Regions from separate parts of the Ferrimonas gelatinilytica genome, predicted to be linked through region 2. Evidence: predicted binding sites of a transcription regulator. Region 2 holds the regulator's gene; each other region holds the start of a gene.

Region 1 (2,269 bases), on a different contig from region 2:
ACGCAGGTCGCGCTCCGCCGCGCTGCCCCAGTGAATGCAGCAGATGTCGGTGTAACCCTGGGACAGGTGAGAGAGGCCAAGCCGGCTGTCAGTCGGGGAGTAGTTGACCAAGCCTGCGGCCCCAAGCTCCTGACCGACCCGACCTACCGCCCAGTGCAGCAAGGGGTCGTCCGAACCGGTAATAATCAAGCGGTCGGACAGCATGCCGCTGTGGCAGGAGTCGATCACCCATCGATCGATGAGGGATTTGGGAAACAGCCATTTACCCGTGATCTTGGTGCCCGGGAGCTGTCGCTCGTTGGCCATTGCATAGACTTTCTTCTCGTTCAGGTCCAGATAATCCGCCACCTGTCGGGCATTCAAAAAGGGGTTGTCGACAGGGTCGTTCATGCCTGGCCCCCATCAAATTCGACGGTGTCGGCGCCGTGGTAGATAAGAAAGTGGCGACCCTTGGCACGGGCGATCATGGTGATTCCCAACTGCTGAGCCAGGCTCAGGCCCATCTCGGTGATCCCGGACCGGGAGAGCAGGACCGGGATCCCCATTTTCGCTACCTTGATCACCATCTCCGAGGTGAGTCGCCCGGTGGTGTAGAAGATCTTGTCGTCGCCCTTCAGCCCATCCAGCCACATATCCCCGGCTAAGGTATCCACTGCGTTATGGCGACCGACATCCTCGACAAAGCTAAGGATCTGGTCGTCCTGGCAGATCCCGCAGCCATGGACGGCACCGGCATTCTTGTAGGTGTCATTGTATTGTCCGAGGTTTTTTAGCAGGGCGTAGATCCCGCTCTGGCTCAGGTGCGGCTTGGTCAACCGGATCTGGTCGAGACCGGCAGTAAAGTTGCCATATACCGTGCCCTGGCCGCAGCCGCTGGTGACGGTTTTCTCCGCCAGTTTGTCCCGCACATGGGTGGTGTCCTCGCGAGTGATGACCGCGGCGGAGTGCACCTCCCAGTCCACGATGACGGACTCAACCTGCTCGATATCACTGATAAAGCCCTGGTTTTTCAGATAACCCAGGGCCAGTGCCTGTGGCCGGGCACCCAGGGTCATCAGGGTGACTATGGGTTGCCAGTTCAGGTAGAGGGTGAGCGGGCGCTCACAAGCGATCATCTTATCCTGGACCTGGCCATGCTCATCGACGGCGGTCACCGCCAGGGTCAGAGGCGCTTCGGTGTGGGTTTGGGAGAGTCGGGGACGGTGGGTCACTGGGCTCATGGTGGTGATCTTCTGGCTCATGGGAAACGGTGAGAAACGAGCGATGCAATATATGTTCCATCACTCGACAGAGTCACAACATGCTGGCGGTCACACTTCAGGAGATGAAGCGCCCCAAGTTGTCTGGTGAAAACAGACAGAATGTCCAGAGCTTGCCAAATAGTGTGACCATCCTCCGGTAAAGTAGGCTATCTATTGTTGGAACGATTTTTGCATATACCCTGTTAGTTACTGAAGCCGAATATCGGGTGATCGATGCAACATAGCGAATCTCTGTGGCAACTGGATGTCACGCTCAAATCTCAGCACGTTCAGGTTGGCCGCTGGAGCCAGGTACGCTGGGAAGTCGATCAACTGCTCCCCGCACGAGGGGAGAAGCCGGAAGGGGCGTATCGGGTGATGATGGAGCTGTTTCTCGATGAGCGCGCCAACTACCGCCTTAACCTGGATCTGCCCAATCCGAAGCTTTTCATCATCTGTGATGACAAGGGAGATGGCGTCCCGATCCCGATGCAGATAACTGCCAACCAGAATGTGGCGGCCGGTGCTCTGGAGGGCGACACGCCGGTGTTGACCTGTCCCATTCCGGATGCCATCGGCTGCTGGCTGGAATCGTTCCTGACGCGCCACGGCGAGCAGCCGATCACGGCCCATCGGCGCCGGCACATTGATGTTCGTGACGAGATGAAGCCCAAAGGGGGTAAGGCATGAGCGGATTTCTGGATCGCTGGCAGCGCCGCCGGGCGGCGGTTGCCGAGGAGGAGGCGAAGCAGGCTCGAGAGGAAGCGGAGGAGCTCGAATCGTCGGCGATGCCTGGAGAGGCGGTTGAAGCCGTAGAGTCGGACCAAGCCGCGGAGGTACAGGAGGAGCCCGAGGCACCACTGCCAGACCCCGAAGAGATTGAAGAGGGCGGCAGCTTCGCGGCCTTTATGCGTCCCGATGTGGCAGCGGACAAGCGCCAGGAGGCGTTGAGGGCGCTCTGGAAGCAGCCGCACTACAACGTGCGGGATGGCCTCTGCGAGTACGATCTGGATTATGCCGCGCAACCT
Region 2 (2,269 bases):
TCCTGCAAACCCGCAAGGAGCTGTCGAAACAGGAGCGGGAACACAAGCTGGAGCAGCTGTTGGAGGAGTTCAACATCACCCATATTCGTGACAGCCTCGGCATGAGCCTGTCCGGTGGTGAGCGTCGTCGGGTGGAGATCGCCCGAGCCCTAGCAGCGGACCCCAAGTTTATCCTTCTCGATGAGCCCTTTGCCGGGGTAGACCCTATCTCGGTTATCGATATCAAGAAGATCATCGAACACCTCAAGGAGCGGGGCCTAGGTGTCTTGATCACCGACCACAATGTGCGCGAAACTCTGGATGTGTGCGAATACGCTTACATCGTCAGCCACGGGGAGATGATCGCACAGGGCGCACCGGAAGCGGTGCTCAACAACAAACTGGTTCGCTCGGTGTACCTCGGCGACCAGTTCAAGCTCTGACCGTCCGGCTAAAGCGGGACTTACGACACAAGGATTGGGCATTACCTCGATGAAGACGTCACTGCAGCTGAAGCTGGGGCAACACCTGACCATGACGCCCCAATTGCAGCAGGCGATACGCCTGCTGCAGCTGTCGACGCTGGATCTGCAACAGGAGATCCAGGAAGCACTTGAGGCCAATCCCCTGCTGGAGCAGGTTGATGAGTTTGAAGGTCAGGATGCGGAGGTGCCGGAAGCTGCCCCGAAGGAGCGCTCGGAAATGGAAACCGGCGAGGCGATGAGCCAAACCGAGATGACCGATGACCTGCCGCTGGACAGCACCTGGGACGATGTCTACAGTGCCGCGCCTGCCGCCCCCGCCGGGCCGGTGCGCGACGACGATGAGAATCTCTACCAGGGGGAAACCCACGAAGACCTGCACAGCCATCTGCTCTGGCAGATGGAGCTCACCCCGATGACTGATCGGGATCGTGCCATCGCCACCACCATCATCGACGCCATTGACGAGCATGGCTATCTCACTGTTGATATCGAAGAGGTGCAAGAAGCGCAGGGCCTGGATGATATCGACCTGGACGAGGTCGTGGCGGTACTCAAGCGTGTCCAGCAGTTCGATCCTATCGGCTGTGGCGCGCGGGATCCGGCAGAGTGCCTGCTGGTCCAGTTGGCCCAGTTCGATCCCAAAACCCCCTGGCGCAGCGAAGCGATCAGCCTGCTCAACGACCATATGGACCTGCTGGGCAACCGCGACTTTCGAACCCTCCTGCGGCGCACTAAACTCAAAGAAGATGAGTTAAGGGCCGCCATGGAACTGATCCAATCTCTCAACCCCCGTCCAGGCAGCGCGATCTCCGCCAGCGCGAGCGAGTATGTGATACCGGACGTTTCCGTTAGCAAGAAACAGGGACGCTGGGTGGTGGAACTCAACCCGGATTCGGTCCCAAAGATCCGTATCAACGAACAGTACGCCGCCCTCTCAAAAGGGGCCAGAAACAATGGCGACAGTCAGTTTGTTCGCGGTCACTTGCAGGATGCCAAGTGGTTCATCAAGAGCCTGGAGAGCCGCAATGAGACATTAATGAAGGTGGCGAACTGCATCGTCCAGTTTCAGCAAGGATTTCTTGAGTATGGTGACGAAGCGATGAAGCCCATGGTCCTCAATGACGTCGCCGAAGCGGTGGAGATGCACGAGTCCACCATCTCCCGGGTCACTACACAGAAATTCATGCATACCCCTCGAGGGGTGTACGAACTGAAATACTTTTTCTCCAGTCACGTCAGTACGGACAGTGGCGGTGAGTGTTCCTCCACCGCCATCCGCGCACTGATCAAAAAACTGGTGGCCGCCGAGAGTCCCAAAAAGCCCCTCAGCGACAGCAAGATGGCTCAGCTTCTCGCGGAGCAGGGGATCCAGGTAGCACGGCGAACCATCGCCAAATACCGGGAAGCCCTCTCCATCCCCCCGTCAAACCAGCGCAAAGTACTGTAACAGAGCGCAATGGAGGCTTACTTATGCAGATCAATCTTACCGGGCACCACATCGAACTGACCGACGCCTTGAGAAACTATGTGCATGAAAAGTTTGAGCGACTAGAACGGCATTTTGATCACATCAACAATGTCCACGTGATCCTGAATGTACAGAAGCTGCAGCAGATCGCCGAAGCCAAGCTCCATGTCAACGGTGGGGAGGTGTTTGCCACCCATGAGCACGAAAACATGTACGCGGCCATCGATGGTCTGGTGGATAAGCTTGACCGCCAAGTGATTAAGCACAAAGAGAAAATTTCCAGACACTAATGGAAATCACGCAACTCCTGACGCCGGAGCGCACCCACTGTGCTGCG
Region 3 (2,269 bases), on a different contig from region 2:
AGAGCGTGTGGTTCGCTGAACCAGTTGAACCCCAAGATGCTGCTCCAGCTGACTGATCTGACTGCTGACTTTGGATTTGGAGATCCCAAGCTTGCGCGCTGCCGCTGAGAACCCCTGGGCCCGCACCACATGGGTAAAAATAACAATAGGTTCTAACAATTCACGCATTCACGACGGTTCCTCTTTGCCCCAAACATTATTGAACCCCGACGGGCCAGAAAAGAAAAGCGGCGGTGTTGAACACCGCCGCCCACTCCACACTGTAGCGAACCGACTGTAATCAGGGGCCAGAAAACTTAGCGGATCCAGGCCAATGAGGGGTCACCCTGGACAATCACATCGATGCCATTGAGCTCTGGGATCAGGCGCTGCACCTCACCCTCAATCTGGTCAACGGCGATCCAGTCCTGACACATCGCCTCTGCCTTGCGTTCGATCTCCTCGGACTGCGCTTCGACGCGGGCTTCCAAGCGCTCGCCCATCTGCTCCATGGAGCGGCCAAATTTCTCCATCTTTTCCTCGAAGCTGCCCGCTTCGCCGTCCGCCAGCGCCTGGCCCATCATCACCATGACGCTACCCACCGATGCCGTGATCGCCTGCTCGAGTTGCTCGGAAACCGCGTCGTCGATCTCGGACTCGAGATTATTCATCGTCTCGCCACTGAGTTTGTAGCTGCCGGACCCTGTCACCAGCGATCCCTGAACCCGCTGACGAACCCCCTCCATCAACCCCGTCAGGCTATCCGCTTCCACCCCCAAGGCGCCAAGTTCGGTCACCACCTCATCGACAGCCACCGTGGCCAATCCCAGGGCTTCATCCACTACGCCCACCAACGCCTTGGCGTTGACCAGCAGCTGGCTTTGATAAAGCGCCAAGGCATCATGCTGGACCGGTGTCAGTGGGACCTCTTCGTCACCAAGCCAGAGGCGTCCCTGCTCGAAGCGATAAAGGATTTTCTTGTTTTCGCTCACCAGCAAACGCTCCGAATCCACCTCCAACGTGTGCTGGAAACTCAGGTCACACTGGACACCATTGAACTGCAGATCGTTGGCAAACGCCGTAAACGAACCAAACAGCGCTGCAACACAAAAAGCAAAACGTAACATGATGAATATCCTTAAAAGCAATCTTAGGTGCTCCTGCCCCATACAGGCCCGGTGCCCACGAAATTAACGGCCGTTGCGAGATAATCTGCAAACAAATTTCATGCCAGGTCATCACGATGAACTGCAGGGCCCATTAGCCCTCGCTTCCTATGAACAATGGCAGGTTGACGATAATGCGCAATTTCGTTGAGTTCGCCAAATGTTAGGCAAACTTCACAGACGCCCATGACGGCCTATGGTCTCAACGACGAACAAGAGGGGCCGCATAATCGCGGCCCCCTCTTTTTACAACCGTGAGATTTAAAAGCGCGGGTCAGAAAATAGAGCGGCCCAGGCGCTTGCTCAACATCTCAAGCATCGCCACTCCGGCCACCGAATTACCACTGGGGTCCAGCTCCGGAGACCACACCGCCACACTCATCTGCCCCGGCACCACGGCCACAATGCCTCCGCCAACGCCACTTTTGCCCGGCATTCCAACCCGGTAAGCAAACTCACCAGAGCCGTCATAAAGGCCACAGGTGGCCAGCAGGGCATTCACCTGGCGGTTCTGCTTTTCCGAAAGTCGGTTCTGATGGTCCAATCCGCTGCCCTTGTTGCTGAGGAAGAAGAACGCCCGAGCCAGATCGGCGCAGCTCATTCGGATTGCGCAGTGACTGAAGTAGGTTCGCAGTACCGCATCCACATCGTTATCGAAGTTTCCAAACGACTTCATCAGGTAAGCAATCGCGGCGTTGCGGGCAGAGTGCTGGTACTCCGATGCGGCAACCAACTTGTCGGAAACAATATGGGGATTGCCGGACAGCTCCCGGACCATCTCCAGCATCCGCTGCTTAGGCGCACTGAGGCGGGACTGCAGCATATCGGTGATCACTAGGGCACCGGCATTGATAAAGGGATTTCGGGGTTTGCCGCGCTCAAACTCCAGCTGGACCAGCGAGTTAAATGGGTTTCCCGAAGGCTCCTTGCCTACCCGGCTCCACAGCTCCTGCTCGTCATACAGTCCCATTGCCAGCACCAGGGCAAACACTTTGGAGATGCTCTGGATGGAAAAGGCCTCCTCGAAGTCTCCCGCCCCGACCACACCACGGTGGCTGCAAACGGCGATGCCCAGCTTACCGCTGGGCACCTTGGCGAGTTCTGGGATGTAATCGGCGACCTTA

The links. The regulator sigma-54, encoded in region 2, starts transcription at its own class of promoters, with help from an activator protein. The targets are predictions, from matches to a motif close to GTTGGCACGNNNNTNGNNT.
Region 1: the regulator sigma-54 is predicted to act here: its motif matches at 1,264-1,282, upstream of ABD997_RS01535 (formate dehydrogenase accessory sulfurtransferase FdhD).
Region 3: the regulator sigma-54 is predicted to act here: its motif matches at 1,196-1,214, upstream of ABD997_RS07385 (DUF2884 family protein).

What each region holds. Positions count from the first base shown of each region.
Region 1 covers NZ_BAABLF010000004.1:25,945-28,213, reverse strand. The annotation lists gene ABD997_RS01540 (substrate-binding domain-containing protein) at 1-390, opposite strand, end outside; gene ABD997_RS01535 (formate dehydrogenase accessory sulfurtransferase FdhD) at 387-1,220, opposite strand; gene ABD997_RS01530 (DUF3305 domain-containing protein) at 1,476-1,931, shown strand; gene ABD997_RS01525 (DUF3306 domain-containing protein) at 1,928-2,269, shown strand, end outside.
Region 2 covers NZ_BAABLF010000029.1:54,808-57,076, forward strand. The annotation lists gene lptB (LPS export ABC transporter ATP-binding protein) at 1-422, shown strand, start outside; gene ABD997_RS14040 (RNA polymerase factor sigma-54) at 472-1,911, shown strand; gene hpf (ribosome hibernation promoting factor) at 1,935-2,222, shown strand; gene ptsN (PTS IIA-like nitrogen regulatory protein PtsN) at 2,222-2,269, shown strand, end outside.
Region 3 covers NZ_BAABLF010000008.1:31,926-34,194, forward strand. The annotation lists gene ABD997_RS07380 (LysR family transcriptional regulator) at 1-168, opposite strand, end outside; gene ABD997_RS07385 (DUF2884 family protein) at 297-1,106, opposite strand; gene glsB (glutaminase B) at 1,420-2,269, opposite strand, start outside.